2 linked regions of the Spinactinospora alkalitolerans genome follow. The main gene of each other region encodes a partner of the protein of the gene in region 2 in a complex. Links are inferred from orthologs where the notes say so. Each region holds a gene or a part of one and is shown on either strand. Other genes may lie near its edges.

Region 1 (7,852 bases), 3.6 Mb from region 2 along the record:
CACCTAGCAAGCGCGGGAAGTGAACTCGCGCGCATATATCAGGAGCAGACGTGATTCAGCAGGAGTCGCGACTCAAGATCGCCGACAACACGGGTGCCAAGGAGATCTTGACCATCCGCGTTCTCGGCGGCTCGGGTCGGCGCTACGCGGGCATCGGCGACACCATCGTGGCGACGGTGAAGGACGCTCTTCCCAACGCCGGCGTGAAGAAGGGCGATGTCGTCAAGGCCGTTATCGTGCGCACCACCAAGGAGCGCCGCCGGCCCGACGGCTCCTACATCCGCTTCGATGAGAACGCCGCCGTGCTCATCAAGGACGGTGGGGACCCGCGAGGCACCCGCATCTTCGGCCCGGTCGGCCGTGAGCTGCGGGACAAGAAGTTCATGCGCATCATCTCGCTAGCGCCGGAGGTGCTCTAGGCGATGAAGATCAAATCAGGCGACGAGGTCATCGTCATCGCCGGCAAGGACAGGGGTGCCACCGGGAAGGTCCTCAGGGCCCTTCCCCGGGAGCAGCGTGTCGTCGTCGAGGGCGTCAACCTCATCAAGAAGCACAAGAAGGCCAATCAGGCGGGCGGCCAGCAGGGTGAGGTCGTCACCCAGGAGGCTGCGATCCACGTGAGCAACGTGGCGATCGTCGAGGACGGCAAGGCCACGCGCGTCGGTTACCGCTTCGAGGAAGACGGAACCAAGGTTCGGATCTCCCGCCGCACCGGTAAGGACATCTGATGACGGTTACGACTGAAGCCCCCGCGCTGCCGCGCCTCAAGGAGAAGTACCGCTCCGAGATCATCCAGGGTCTGCGCGACGAGTTCGACATCAAGAACATCATGCAGGTCCCCGGCCTGACCAAGATCGTGGTCAACATGGGTGTCGGTGAGGCCGCGCGCGACGCGAAGCTGATCCAGGGCGCGATCGCAGACCTGTCGGCGATCACGGGCCAGAAGCCCAAGGTGAACCGGGCGAAGAACTCCATCGCGCAGTTCAAGCTGCGCGAGGGCCAGCCGATCGGCGCCAGCGTCACGCTGCGCGGCGACCGGATGTGGGAGTTCCTCGACCGCCTGCTCTCCCTGGCGCTGCCCCGCATCCGCGACTTCCGCGGGCTCTCCCCGAAGCAGTTCGACGGCCGTGGCAACTACACCTTCGGTCTGACCGAGCAGGTCATGTTCCACGAGGTCGACCCGGACAAGGTCGACCGCCAGCGCGGCATGGACATCACGGTCGTCACCACGGCGACCAACGACGACGAAGGCCGTAGCCTGCTCAAGCGGCTCGGCTTCCCGTTCAAGGAAGCCTAGGGGTGACGACGGATGGCTAAGAAGGCACTGATCGCGAAGGCGAACCGGAAGCAGAAGTTCGAGGTTCGCGCGTATACTCGTTGCTCGCGGTGCGGCCGCCCGCGCGCCGTCTTCCGGAAGTTCGGCCTGTGCCGCATCTGCTTCCGCGAGATGGCGCACCGGGGCGAGCTCCCGGGCATCACCAAGTCCAGCTGGTAGAGAGTCTCGAGCACGGAGGCCGAGGGGGTCGGCTGCCGCAGTGCGGTAGCGCCGGCGGCACGCTCACACCTGAGCCATAGCCGCACCCCCTCATCCGTGACTCCGGAATCGGGGCTTCTCTGACAGGCTGCCCCGCCGTGGCGACGCGGCGGGCTGCTCGAAGCGGACGGCGGGGCACCGTCGTCCGCGCATGCGACAACCAACCGACGGGGCACGGCGGCCGGAGCGATCCGGCGCGGTGCCCATGACCACGCCGCAGGTCCTAGAGGAACCTCCGCTTCAGCGGGGGAACAGGCTCAAAGGGAAAGTCTGTCCTTGGGGAAACCCCGGCGAGGAAGGGCCAATCGGCCATGACGATGACCGACCCGATCGCAGACATGCTCACGCGTCTGCGCAACGCGAATTCGGCGTATCACGACACCGTGACCATGCCGTATTCCAAGATCAAGGCGCACATCGCCGAGATCCTCCAGCAGGAGGGCTACGTCCAGGGCTGGCGCTCTGAGGACGCCACCGTCGGCCAGAGCCTCGTGGTGGACCTGAAGTACGGGCCCACGCGTGAGCGCTCCATCGCCGGCATCCGCCGCGTCTCAAAGCCGGGCCTGCGGGTCTACGCGAGGAAGGACAACCTTCCGCGCGTCCTGGGCGGCCTCGGCGTGGCCATCATTTCGACGTCCGGCGGCCTGATGACGGACAAGCAGGCCAAGAAGAACGGCGTGGGCGGCGAAGTCCTCGCCTACGTCTGGTAGAGGGAGAGATTTCAGCATGTCGCGTATTGGCCGACTGCCGATCTCGGTCCCGAAGGGCGTCGAAGTCTCGATTGACGGGCAAGACGTCAAAGTCACGGGGCCGAAGGGCGAACTGAGCCACACCGTCGCCGAGCCGATCACCATCGCGCAGGAGGACGGCCAGATCAAGGTGGCGCGTCCGGACGACAAGCCCGAGAACCGCTCGCTGCACGGCCTGACCCGTGCGCTGATCGCGAACCTGATCGAGGGCGTCTCCAACGGCTACAGCAAGACCCTCGAGATCCACGGCGTGGGCTACAGGGTCCAGGCCAGGGGCTCCAACCTGGAGTTCTCCCTGGGCTACAGCCACCCCGTCGTCGTCGAGCCGCCGGAGGGCATCAGCTTCCGGGTGGAGAAGCCGACCCAGCTCGTCGTCGAGGGCATCGACAAGCAGCTCGTGGGCCAGGTGGCCGCCAACATCCGGGGCCTGCGCAAGCCCGACCCGTACAAGGCCAAGGGCGTGCGCTACCAGGGTGAGTACATCCGCCGCAAGGCCGGAAAGGCTGGTAAGTAGGCATGGCGAAGAGCACGACGCTGGTCCGCAGGGGCACGGCTTCGCGCGCGGCTTCCCGTGCGCGGCGGCACCTGCGGGTCCGCAAGAAGATCTCGGGTACCTCCGTGCGTCCGCGCCTGGTCGTCACCCGCTCCTCCAAGCACATGGTCGCCCAGATCGTGGACGACACCAAGGGCATGACCCTGGTGTCGGCCTCCACGATGGACGCGAGCATCCGTGGCGGCGAGGGCAAGAAGACCGAGAAGTCGCAGAAGGCGGGCGAGCTGCTCGCGCAGCGCGCCAAGGACGCCGGCATCACGGCCGTCGTCTTCGACCGCGGCGGCTACCGGTACCACGGCCGCATCGCAGCGCTGGCCGACGGCGCGCGTGCCGGCGGGCTGGAGTTCTAAGATCATGACTCCTGCCAAGAGCATTTTCATCGACGGGAAGAGGAACCACTGATGGCTGCAGCTCCGCGGCGCGGCGCCGGTGGCGAGCGGCGTGACCGCCGTGACGATCGCCGCGGCGGCGCCGCAGACAAGGGTGTCTCCTACATCGAGCGCGTGGTGAAGATCAACCGCGTGGCCAAGGTCGTCAAGGGCGGCCGGCGCTTCAGCTTCACCGCCCTGGTCGTCGTCGGCGACGGCAACGGCATGGTCGGTGTCGGCTACGGCAAGGCCAAGGAAGTCCCCGCGGCGATCGCCAAGGGTGTCGAAGAGGCCAAGAAGAACTTCTTCAAGGTCCCCCGGGTCCAGGGCACCATCGTGCACCAGGTCCAGGGCGAGGACGCCGCCGGCGTCGTCCTCCTGCGTCCGGCCGCCCCCGGTACCGGTGTCATCGCCGGTGGCCCGGTGCGCGCCGTGCTGGAGTGCGCCGGCATCCACGACGTCCTCAGCAAGTCGCTCGGATCGGCCAACCCGATCAACATCGTGCACGCGACGGTCGCGGCCCTCAAGGGCCTGAGCCGTCCGGAAGAGATCGCGGCCCGCCGCGGCCTGCCGATCGAGGACGTCGCTCCGGCCGCCATGCTGCGTGCCCGCGCGGAAGCGAAGGCGGGGGCCTGAGACCATGGCGAATCTGAAGATCACGCAGGTCCGCTCCAAGATCGGCGGCAAGCAGAAGCAGCGTGACAGCCTGCAGGCGCTGGGTCTTGGACGGATCGGCAAGTCCGTTGTCCGTGCAGACCGTCCCGAGGTTCGCGGCCAGATCAACATCGTTGCGCACCTCGTCACTGTCGAGGAGGTCGGCGAATGAACGACTACTCCCCCGACGAGCTGCTCAAGCTCCACCACCTGCGTCCGGCCCCCGGCTCCAACAAGGCCAAGATCCGCAAGGGTCGCGGCGAGGCGTCCAAGGGCAAGACCGCCGGTCGTGGTACCAAGGGCACGAAGGCTCGTTCCACCGTTCCCGTCGGCTTCGAGGGTGGCCAGATGCCCCTCATCCGCCGGGTCCCGAAGCTCAAGGGCTTCAGCAACGCCAGGTTCAAGACGACCTACCAGGTCGTCAACCTGGACAAGCTCGGCGAGCTCTACCCCGAGGGCGGCGAGGTCACCGTTGAGGGCCTGGTCGCCAAGGGCGCGGTTCGCAAGAACCAGCTCGTGAAGGTGCTCGGCACCGGCGAGATCTCGGTGGCCGTCCAGGTGAGCGCGAACGCGTTCTCCACCTCGGCCAAGGAGAAGATCGCAGCGGCCGGTGGCAGCACGACCGAGCTGTAGGAACACTCCTATTCGCTGTGTTCACGGGGCGTCTGCTGGGAACACCCACGAGATTGGGGAACCAGCGGGCGCCCCTGTGCGCTTTACTGGGTGGGGTGCGATCCGGCCGGAGGCCGCACAGATTGTGTGCCCTCGGTCACGCACCACCCGACCGATGGCTGTTAAAGTGCCATCTGCTTAACCGCTCAACCCGACTTCCGGGTCCAGGGCCCGACCGGCTCTGGGCTGACGCTCACGACGATCCAGGATCGGCCGCGATGTCTCGAATCGGTTCCGCCGCCGAAGCCTCGCAGGAGGAGACGTGCTAGGTGCGTTCGTCCGTGCGTTCCGCACGCCTGACCTGCGTAACAAGCTGCTGTTTACGCTGTTCATCCTGACCATTTTCCGGCTCGGGTCGGTGATCCCGGCTCCGGGCATCAACTCCGCGGCCATCAAGGACCAGATGGAGGCGGTCCAGGCCGCCGACACGTCCGGTGTGTACGCGCTCGTCAACCTGTTCAGCGGCGGCGCACTGCTGCAGCTCGCCGTGTTCGCGCTGGGCGTCATGCCCTACATCACCGCGAGCATCATCCTGAACCTGCTCACGGTGGTCATCCCGCGGCTCGAGGCGCTGAAGAAGGAGGGCCAGGCGGGGCAGACCAAGATCACGCAGTACACGCGCTACCTGACGGTCGCCCTCGCGGTCCTCCAGTCGACCAGCATCATCGCCATGGCGCGCACCGGGCAGCTGTTCCAGGGCGCGATCCCGGTCTCGTCCTACATGCCCAACCAGGACCTGCTGACCCTCGTCACGATCGTCTTCGTGATGACCGCCGGCACCTGCGTCATCATGTGGTTCGGCGAGCTCATCACCGAGCGCGGCGTCGGCAACGGCATGTCGCTGCTGATCTTCACCCAGATCATCGCGATGTTCCCGTCCTCCATGATGCGCATCTGGGAGGAGCAGGGCCCCTGGATCTTCTCGATCATCTGCGTGGCCGGCCTGGTGCTCATCGCCGGCGTGGTCTTCGTCGAGCAGGCCCAGCGCCGCATCCCGGTGCAGTACGCCAAGCGCATGGTGGGCCGGCGGATGTACGGGGGCAGCTCCACCTACATCCCGCTGAAGGTCAACCAGGCCGGTGTCATCCCGGTCATCTTCGCCTCCTCGCTGCTGTACCTGCCGCAGTTGGCGATCGGCCTGCTGGGCCAGGACTCCGGCAACCCGGTGGTGAGCTTCCTCTCCACCTACTTCAACCCCACGGGTACGCACCCGGTCTACATGGCCACGTTCTTCGCCCTCATCGTCGGGTTCGCCTTCTTCTACGTGGCCATCACCTTCAACCCCACTGAAGTCGCCGACAACATGAAGAAGTACGGTGGTTTCATCCCGGGCATCCGTCCGGGGCGTCCGACCGCCGAGTACCTCGACTACGTGCTGACTCGGCTGACGACCCCCGGCGCGCTCTACCTGGGTGTGATCGCTCTACTGCCGATGCTGGCGCTCGGAGCCTCCGGTGCGTCGCAGAACTTCCCGTTCGGCGGGACGAGCATCCTGATCATGGTCGGTGTCGGGCTGGACACGGTGAAGCAGATCGAGAGTCACCTCCAGCAGAGGAACTACGAAGGTTTTCTGCGATAGTGCGTGCCGTATTGGTGGGACCCCCGGGGGCCGGTAAAGGCACCCAGGCCCAAATCTTGGCGTCAGAGTTGTCGATTCCGAAGGTGTCCACCGGTGACATCTTCCGTGCCAACGTCAGCGGTGGCACAGAGCTGGGTAAGCGGGCCAAGGCCTACATGGACCGCGGTGACCTCGTCCCCGACGAGGTCACCAACGCGATGGTCCGGGACCGCCTGGCGGAGGACGACGCGCAGGGCGGTTTCCTGCTCGACGGCTTCCCGCGCAACGTCGCGCAGGCCGAGACCCTCAACAAGATGCTCGACGACATGGGCCGGCGCCTCGACGTGGTGCTGGAGCTCAAGGTCGATGAGGAAGAGGTCGTGAAGCGGCTCTCGGGCCGCCGGACCTGCCGCAACTGCGGCCACGTCCAGCACGTGGTGTTCGACCCGCCCAAGACCGAGGGCGTCTGCGACGTCTGCGGCGGCGAGCTGTTCCAGCGTGACGACGACCGGGAGGAGACGATCCGGCACCGCCTGGACGTCTACCGGGAGCAGACCGCTCCGCTGGTGTCGTTCTACGCCGACGAGGGCCGCCTCGTGACGATCGAGGCCACCGGTTCGGTCGAGGAAGTCACGGAGCGGGCGCTGGCCGCCCTCCGAGCCGACTGATGTTTCGTAAGAGGCGGAGCACGGTGCAGCTCAAGACGGCGGCCGAGATCGCGAAGATGAGGGAGGCGGGCCGGATCGTGGCCCGCACCCTCGACTCCCTGCGCGCGGCGGTGCGCCCCGGCGTGACGACGCTGGACCTCGACGCCATCGCCGAGCGCAGCATCCGCGACGCCGGGGCCGTGCCCTCCTTCAAGGGCTACCACGGCTTTCCCGGGTCGATCTGCGCCTCGGTGAACGAGGAGGTCGTGCACGGGATCCCGCGCGACACCAAGGTGCTGGGCGAGGGCGACCTGATCTCCATCGACTGCGGCGCCATCCTCGACGGCTGGCACGGCGACTCCGCGATCACGGTCGCGGTCGGCGAGGTCTCCGAGGCCGAGCGCACCGCGATGGAGGTGTGCGAGGAGGCGATGTGGCGGGGCGTCGCCGCGATGCGCCCGGGCAACCACCTCGGCGACATCGGGCACGCCATCGGCGGCTACATCGACTCCCGCGGCCGCTACGGCAACGTGCAGGAGTACGGCGGCCACGGCATCGGCACCGAGATGCACATGGACCCGCACGTCCTCAACTACGGCAGGCCCGGAGAGGGCATGAAGCTGGTCGAGGGCATGTGCCTGGCCATCGAGCCGATGGTCAACCTCGGCACCCGGCGCGTGGTCCAGTTGGACGACGGCTGGACCGTCGTCACCCGCGACGCCAGGCGGTCGACGCACTTCGAGCACTCGGTCGCGATCACGGCCGACGGCCCGCTGGTGCTCACCGCCCGCGAGGAGAACCGGAGCAGGCTCGCCGACCTGGGCTTCCCCGACCCGGGCTTCGAGTAGCGCCGGTCGGGACGCGTTCCCACGGGGGCTTTCGAGGAGTCCATCGCCACTAAGCTGTCCTTCGACGGGCGCTCGATGAGGGTGGTGTGTGACCGTGTCCGAGTTCTCCCCTGAGGTCAGGGCCTCCGACGCCGACCGCGACCGCGTCGCCAAGCTCCTTCAGGACCACTTCGCCCACGGGCGTCTCGACAGCGACGAGTTCAACGGCCGGCTCGAAACCGCCTACCACGCCCGGACGCTGGCGGAGCTGTCCCGCCTCACCGAGGACC
Region 2 (7,782 bases):
CCGATGTCACCGCTGTGGTGACGGTCGCCGACGACGGCGGCTCCAGCGGCCGCCTCCGCCGCGAGCTGGGGGTGCTGCCGCCGGGCGACCTGCGGATGGCGCTGGCCGCGCTGTGCGGCGACGACGAGTGGGGCCACACCTGGAGCGAGGTGATCCAGCACCGCTTCCGCTCCGAGGGGGAGCTGCACGGCCACGCCGTCGGCAACCTGCTCATCGTCGCGCTGTGGGAGCTGCTCGGCGACTCGGTGGCCGGCCTGGACTGGGTCGGCCAACTGCTCGGGGCGCACGGCAGGGTGCTGCCGATGTCGTCGGTGCCGCTGGACATCGCGGCCGAGGTCGAAGGCGTCGACCCGGCCCGCCCCGACGAGGTCACGACCGTGCGCGGCCAGGTGGCCTGCGCCAGCACGCGCGGGCGGGTGCGCTCGGTCTCGCTGGTGCCCGAGAAGCCGCCGGCCTCCCAGCAGGCGGTCAAGGCGGTGCGCGAGGCCGACTGGGTCGTGTTCGGCCCCGGTTCCTGGTTCACCAGCGTCCTGCCGCACCTGCTGGTCCCGGAGCTGGCCGACACGCTGGTGCGGACCCGGGCCCGCCGGGTGGTGGCGCTGAACCTGTCGCCGCAGCAGGGAGAGACCGACGACTTCGCCGCCCACACCTACCTGGAGGTGCTCAGCGCCCACGCGCCCAATCTGGGCGTGGACGTCGTGCTGGCAGACCCCGATGTCGTGGAGGACACCGGACGGCTGCGCCGCGCCGCGGAGAAGCTGGGCGGCCGCCTGGTCCTGGCCGACGTCGCGGCGCGCGACGGCTCCCCGCGCCACGACCCGGACCTGCTGGCCGCGGCCTTCGACGAGGTGTTCCGGGAGGCCCCGTGACCGGCCGCGGCCGGCCGGCGGCCGCATCGGCGCTCGGCCCGACATAAGGGCCCGACCCGGCCGATGAGCGGCGATAGACGGCAAGCTCATTCAGAGCGGAAAACCCGACTCGCCGGATTGATCAGGGACAATGGACACGCGTCCAAGGGCGTGGCACAGCCCGGATCGGCCAGTAGTCTGCCACGGGAGGACGCCTTCTCACACGGCGTCCTCGCTCCAGCGAGTTCCAGGGGGAGGACCACATCCATGGCGATGACCGGCGTGGTGAAGGACGAGTTGAGCAGGCTGACCGTTCTCAAGCCATGCTGTCGCAAGGCCGAGGTCTCCACGGTCCTGCGCTTCACCGGCGGCCTGCACCTGGTGAGCGGGCGGATCGTGATCGAGGCCGAACTCGACACGGGCGCGGCGGCGCGGCGACTGCGCAAGGACATCTCCGAGGTGTTCGGCCACGAGTCCGAGGTCGTCGTCCTGTCTCCCAGCGGCCTGCGCAAGGGCAACCGCTACGTCGTCCGGGTCATCAAGGACGGTGAGAGCCTGGCCCGCCAGACCGGGCTGATCGACGGCAACGGCCGCCCGGTGCGCGGGCTGCCCCGGCACGTGGTCGCGGGCGGGACGTGCGACGCGGAGTCGGCCTGGCGCGGGGCCTTCATCGCGCACGGCTCGCTCACCGAGCCGGGGCGCTCGATGTCGCTGGAGGTGACCTGCCCCGGCCCCGAGGCCGCGCTGGCGCTGGTCGGTGCGGCCCGTCGGCTGAAGGTGCACGCCAAGGCCCGCGAGGTGCGCGGGGTGGACCGGGTCGTGGTACGCGACGGCGACTCCATCGGCGCGCTGCTGACCCTGCTGGGCGCCCACCAGAGCGTGCTGGCCTGGGAGGAGCGGCGCATGCGGCGCGAGGTCCGCGCCACCGCCAACCGGCTCGCCAACTTCGACGACGCCAACCTGCGGCGCAGCGCCCGCGCCGCGGTCGCGGCCGGTGCGCGGGTGGAGCGCGCGCTGGAGATCCTCGGCGACGACGCGCCCGAGCACCTGGTCGCGGCGGGGCGGCTGCGGCTGGCGCACAAGCAGGCCTCGCTGGAGGAGCTGGGCCAGTTGTCGGACCCGCAGTTGACCAAGGACGCCATCGCCGGGCGGATCCGGCGCCTGCTGGCCATGGCCGACAAGCGGGCCGCCGACCAGGGCATTCCGGGCACCGACGCCAACCTCACCCCCGACATGCTGGTGCCCTGACGACCGCCGCCGCAGAGTGGAATGAGGCAAAAACCCGACCAAATGGTCTAGACCTCTACGGGGTGGTGGTGCGAGTATGGTCACCGGCACTCGGGGGGCCGTCACCGACCGCGGGTCCGCCACGGCCGCCCGCCGGAATTGGCGATAGGCTCGGTCACAACCCCGACGCATGTTTCCGCGGTTCGGCGCGGGTCGTGCCAGAGCACGTCGAAGCACGTCGAACCGTGCCGAGATACATCGAACACGTGAGGAGAATGGTTCCGTGACCATCCGTGTAGGCGTGAACGGCTTCGGTCGGATCGGCCGCAACTTCTGGCGCGCGGTCCAGGCCGCCGGGGGCAGCGAGGTTGAGATCGTCGCGGTCAACGACCTCACCGACAACGCCACGCTCGCGCACCTGCTCAAGTACGACACCGTGCTCGGCACGCTGGAGGGCGACGTCGAGGTCGGCGCCGACAGCATCAGCGTCGGCGGCAAGAGCATCAAGGCGCTGGAGGAGCGCGACCCGGCCGCGCTGCCCTGGGGCGACCTGGGTGTGGACGTCGTCATCGAGTCCACCGGCCGGTTCACCAAGGCCGAGGACGCCAAGAAGCACATCGACGCCGGCGCCAAGAAGGTCATCATCTCCGCCCCGGCCAAGGGCGAGGACCTGACCGTCGTCATGGGCGTCAACGACGACAAGTACGACGCGGCCAAGCACCACATCGTCTCCAACGCCTCCTGCACCACCAACTGCGTGGCGCCGATGGCCAAGACGGTGCTGGACAACTTCGGCATCGTCAAGGGCCTGATGACCACGGTCCACGCGTACACCAACGACCAGGTCATCCTGGACTTCCCGCACAAGGACCTGCGCCGGGCCCGCGCCGCGGCGCAGAACATCATCCCGACCACCACCGGCGCCGCCAAGGCCACCGCCCTGGTCCTGCCCGAGCTGCAGGGCAAGCTGGACGGCATGGCCATGCGCGTCCCGGTCCCGGACGGCTCCGTCACCGACCTCGTGGTCGAGGTGGAGCGCGAGGTGAGCAAGGACGAGGTCAACGCCGCGTTCAAGGCCGCGGCCGAGGGCCCGCTCAAGGGCATCCTGCGCTACACCGAGGACCCGATCGTCTCCTCCGACATCGTCGGCACCTCGCCGTCCTGCACCTTCGACGCCACCCTGACCATGACCTTCGGCAACCAGGTCAAGATCATCGGTTGGTACGACAACGAGTGGGGCTACTCCAGCCGCCTCGTCGACGTGGCCAAGCTGGTCGGCGCCGGCCTGTAACTCGCCGCCCACGGCAACGGTGACGCCCTCCCTGCGGGAGGGCGTCACCGCCCATGTACGCGCATCACACCTCCCAGGAGGGGAAGTCAAGCATGCGGACGATCGAGGACCTCGACGTCGCGGGCAAGCGAGTCTTCGTCCGGGCCGACCTCAACGTGCCGCTCGACGGTGACCGCATCACCGACGACGGCCGCATCCGGGCGAGCCTGCCCACCATCAACCACCTGCGCGAGCGCGGCGCGCGCGTCATCGTCGGCGCCCACCTCGGCCGCCCCAAGGGCGAGGCCAAGCCGGAGTTCTCGCTGCGCCCCGTCGCGGTCCGGCTGGGCGAGCTGCTCGGCGCCCCGGTGCGCTTCGCCACCGACACCGCCGGCGAGTCCGCCCGCGCGGTGAGCGCCGAACTGGCCGACGGCGAGGTCGCGCTGGTGGAGAACCTGCGCTTCGAGCCGGGGGAGACCAGCAAGGACGACGCCGAGCGCGCCGAGTTCGCCGACCGCCTCGCCGGGCTCGCCGACCTCTACGTCGGCGACGGCTTCGGTGCCGTGCACCGCAAGCACGCCAGCGTCTTCGACCTGCCCCGGCGCCTGCCGCACGCGGCGGGCGGCCTGGTCTTCACCGAGGTCGACGTGCTGCGTCGGCTCACCGAGTCCCCCGAGCGCCCCTATGCGGTGGTGCTGGGCGGCTCCAAGGTCTCCGACAAGCTCGGCGTCATCGACAATCTGCTCACCACCGCCGACCGCATCCTCATCGGCGGCGGCATGGTGTTCACCTTCCTCGCCGCCAAGGGCTACGAGGTGGGCTCCAGCCTGCTGGAGCGCGACCAGATCGACACGGTCAACGACTACCTGCGCCGCGCCGAGGAGCACGGCGTGGAGTTCGTGCTGCCGGTCGACGTCGTCGCGGCCGACTCCTTCTCCGCCGACGCCGCGCACGACGTGGTCGAGGCCGGCGCCATCCCCGCCGACCGGATGGGCCTGGACATCGGCCCGCGTTCGGCCGAGCTGTTCGCCGCCAAGCTGGCCGACGCCAGGACCGTGTTCTGGAACGGCCCGATGGGCGTGTTCGAGATGGCGCCGTTCGCCGGCGGCACCAGGGCCGTCGCCCAGGGCCTGATCGACTCCGGGGCCTTCACCGTGGTGGGCGGGGGCGACTCCGCCGCGGCCGTGCGGGCGCTCGGCTTCGACGAGAAGGCGTTCGGACACATCTCCACCGGCGGCGGCGCCAGCCTGGAGTACCTCGAAGGCAAGACCCTCCCCGGCATCGCGGCACTGGAAGAGTAGGGCAATCATGGCAAACGCCAAGCGCAAGCCGCTGATCGCGGGCAACTGGAAGCTGCACAACAACCACTTCGAGGCCATCGCGCTGGTCCAGAAAATGGCGTTCTCGCTCAACGGCGCCGACTTCGACGCCGCCGAGGTCGTGGTCCTGCCGCCGTTCACGAGCCTGCGCAGCGTGCAGACCCTCGTCGACGGTGACAAGCTCAAGATCGGCTACGGCGCCCAGGACATCTCCCAGCACGAGAAGGGCGCCTACACCGGCGAGGTCTCGGGGCCGATGCTGGCCAAGCTCGGCTGCTCCTACGTGCTGGCCGGGCACTCCGAGCGCCGCGAGCACCACAACGAGGACGACGCGGTCGTCAACGCCAAGGTCAAGGCGGCCTTCGCCAACGACATCACCCCGCTCCTGTGCCTGGGGGAGGGGCTGGAGGTGCGCAAGGCCGGCGACCAGGTGGCCCACACCGTCGCCCAGCTCGACGGCGCGCTCAAGGGCGTCACCGAGGAGCAGGCCCGCCGCCTGGTCATCGCCTACGAGCCGGTCTGGGCCATCGGCACCGGCGAGGTCGCCACCCCCGACGACGCCCAGGAGGTGTGCGCGGCGCTGCGCGTGCGCCTGGGCGAGCTGTACTCGCCGGAGGCCTCGCGCGAGACGCGGATCCTCTACGGCGGCTCGGTCAAGAGCGACAACATCGCCGGCATCATGGCCAAGAGCGACGTCGACGGCGCCCTGGTGGGCGGTGCGAGCCTCAAGGCCGACGAGTTCGTCAAGCTGGTCCGCTTCCGCGAGCAGTCCTGACCTCCCGCGCCGATTCATTCGGGCCCGCGCCGTTGCTCCGCGTGCGGGTCCGAATGCCCGGGGAAGGGCCCTTCGTCCCCGAAACGGCGCGATCCGGCCGCCCGCATGGCGGTACAGAAGGGTAACGCGCGCTACACTGCGCGCAAGGTTCTTCGTCGAACCGGTCCGCGATGCGCAAGTCACGCGGTAAAATTCAGTATTGTCCCCGGTTCCTCATCCGCCGGGCCGCCGACCGCCTCGGGCGGTGCGACCGCGGAGGAACCCTAGATCGTCAATTCCCCCTCGTTGGGGTCGAGTTACGGGTGAGCACGTGATCCTCGGTCTGTCCGTTGTCCTGATGATCTTCAGCGTGCTGATGATCCTGCTGGTGCTGCTCCACAAGGGCAAGGGCGGTGGCCTGTCCGACCTGTTCGGCGGCGGCGTCACCTCCTCCCTGGGCGGCTCGTCGGTGGTGGAGCGCAATCTCGACCGCCTGACGATCATCACCGCTTCGCTGTGGATCGTCTGCGTCGTCGCCCTGGGTCTGCTGCTCAACCGGGGAGCCTAACCCCCCAGTACCCCCTCGTGCCCGTTACGGTCCGGGCACCAGCGCCCGGCACCCTGCCGCCGTGCGGAGCGCATACCAGGTTTCCCCTCACCGGGGTATGTCCTTGCGAAGGAGTTTTTCGTGGGTAGTGGCAGTGCCATCCGTGGCAGCCGCGTCGGTGCCGGCCCGATGGGCGAGGCCGAGCGCGGCGAGTCCGCGCCGCGGATTCGAGTCCCGTTCTACTGTGCCAACAAGCACGAGGTCGTGCCGAGTTTCTCGCACGAGGCTCAGGTGCCCGAGGAGTGGGACTGCCCGCGCTGCGGCTTCCCCGCGGGCAAGGACCCCGAGAACCCGCCGGCCCCTCCGCGCACCGAGCCCTACAAGACCCACCTGGCCTACGTGAAGGAGCGGCGCAGCGACGCCGACGGCCAGGCCATCCTGGATGAGGCCCTGGCCAAGCTGCGGGCCGACCGCGCGGCCATCGACGCCGCGATGAGGGCCAACGCCAACTGAGCCGGACCCGGCGACCACGACGGCGATGCCCCGCCCGACGGCGGGGCATCTCGTTTTTCCGGGCGCTCCTTCGGGGCGGGCCCGGTCCTTCGAGCGTCCGGAGCGTCGGCGTCAGGCCGGCGCCCGACCGCCCAGCCTGCGGGTGAGTTCGGCCGCGGCGTCGCGGGCGCGCGCGGCCAGCGCGGCGGGCGTGACCGGCCGGGCGCTGGGGACGGTCAGGCCGATCGCCGCCGCAGGGCTCCCGGTGTGGTCGAAGGCCGCGGCGGCCACCGAGGCGAACCCCTCCGCCACCTGCTGGTCCTCGCTCGACCAGCCGCGCCGGCGCTCGTCGGCGAGCAGGTCCCGCAGCTCCCGAGGGGAGGCCGGGCCGCGTCCGGTGCGGCTGACGAACGGTTCGGTCCCGGGGAAGAGCGCCCGCACCTGCGCGCGCGGCAGGCGGGCGAGCATGGCGCGGCCGGACGCGGTCAGGTGCGCCGGCAGCCGCACGCCCACGCCGGTGATCAGCACGGGCGCGTGGCGGGGCTGCTCCTTCAGCAGGTAGAGGGTGTCGCAGCCGTGCAGCACGCCCAGGTGCGCGGTCGCGCCGGTCTCCTCGGCGAGCCGGGTGAGCAGCGGCCGGGCCAGCCGCTCCAGCGGACCGTGGCGCAGATAGGCCGATCCGATCTCGAACGCGGCCACCCCCAGCCCCCACCGCCGCTCTTCGGGCAGGTGGGTGACGAACCCCTCCTCGGCCATGGCCTCCAGCAGTTGGTAGGCGCTGGAGCGCGGCAGTCCCAGGCCCCGCGCGATGGCGGTGGCCGAGACCGGCCCGGCCTGCGCCGCGAGGAAGCGCAGCAGCCGCAGGGCGCGCGTTGCGGCGGGAACATGGCTCATGGGTCGATTCTCGCCGCTGGAACGCGCGCCGGCCTCCCCGCTTCCGGATGCCTCCGCCTCCCGCGGTGCGCTCGGCCCGCGCGCTCCGTGGTCGCCCCGTGCGCGGGAAGACGGGGACGGAGCACCGGCGCGGGAACATAGTTCAATTTTCAACTGTTTGCTACCGTGGAGACCGAACCGGCTGAAGGAGTGACCATGAGCGTGCGCCCCGCGGGAATCCACCACGTAACGGCCGTCGCCAGCGATCCGCAGGCCAACGCCGACTTCTACCTCAACGCACTGGGGATGCGGCTGGTCAAGAAGACCGTCAACTTCGACGCCCCGGAGACCTACCACCTCTACTACGGCGACCGGGCGGGCAACCCCGGCACCATCATGACGTTCTTCCCCTGGCCCGGCGCACCCAAGGGCCGCCTGGGCGCCGGGCAGGC

What was found.
Region 1: secG (region 2) and secY share a complex: the UniProt entries of both Escherichia coli proteins name them as parts of the sec protein translocase complex. The link is inferred for Spinactinospora alkalitolerans from one-to-one orthologs.

What each region holds. Positions count from the first base shown.
Region 1 is NZ_JACCCC010000001.1:5,505,171-5,513,022, reverse strand. The notes cover bases 4,130-6,950. They hold secY (preprotein translocase subunit SecY), read left to right. Parts: upstream 4,130-4,792; coding sequence 4,793-6,109; downstream 6,110-6,950. Other genes in these bases: map (type I methionyl aminopeptidase), read left to right, coding at 6,756-6,950; HDA32_RS24490 (adenylate kinase), read left to right, coding at 6,109-6,756; rplO (50S ribosomal protein L15), read left to right, coding at 4,130-4,491. Outside these bases: rplN (50S ribosomal protein L14), read left to right, coding at 51-419; rplX (50S ribosomal protein L24), read left to right, coding at 423-728; rplE (50S ribosomal protein L5), read left to right, coding at 728-1,297; HDA32_RS24530 (type Z 30S ribosomal protein S14), read left to right, coding at 1,310-1,495; rpsH (30S ribosomal protein S8), read left to right, coding at 1,846-2,244; rplF (50S ribosomal protein L6), read left to right, coding at 2,261-2,797; rplR (50S ribosomal protein L18), read left to right, coding at 2,800-3,186; rpsE (30S ribosomal protein S5), read left to right, coding at 3,238-3,840; rpmD (50S ribosomal protein L30), read left to right, coding at 3,845-4,030; more of rplO, read left to right, coding at 4,027-4,129; more of map, read left to right, coding at 6,951-7,583; HDA32_RS24480 (DUF1707 SHOCT-like domain-containing protein), read left to right, coding at 7,672-7,852. UniProt on the Escherichia coli protein: The central subunit of the protein translocation channel SecYEG. Consists of two halves formed by TMs 1-5 and 6-10.
Region 2 is NZ_JACCCC010000001.1:1,934,340-1,942,121, forward strand. The notes cover bases 4,617-7,367. They hold secG (preprotein translocase subunit SecG), read left to right. Parts: upstream 4,617-5,749; coding sequence 5,750-5,986; downstream 5,987-7,367. Other genes in these bases: HDA32_RS08620 (phosphoglycerate kinase), read left to right, coding at 4,617-4,646; tpiA (triose-phosphate isomerase), read left to right, coding at 4,654-5,439; HDA32_RS08635 (RNA polymerase-binding protein RbpA), read left to right, coding at 6,107-6,478; HDA32_RS08640 (IclR family transcriptional regulator), read right to left, coding at 6,590-7,351. Also shown: HDA32_RS08605 (gluconeogenesis factor YvcK family protein), read left to right, coding at 1-869; DNA-binding protein WhiA, read left to right, coding at 1,116-2,096; gap (type I glyceraldehyde-3-phosphate dehydrogenase), read left to right, coding at 2,359-3,366; more of HDA32_RS08620, read left to right, coding at 3,459-4,616; HDA32_RS08645 (ring-cleaving dioxygenase), read left to right, coding at 7,547-7,782. UniProt on the Escherichia coli protein: Subunit of the protein translocation channel SecYEG. Overexpression of some hybrid proteins has been thought to jam the protein secretion apparatus resulting in cell death; while this may be true it also results in FtsH-mediated degradation of SecY.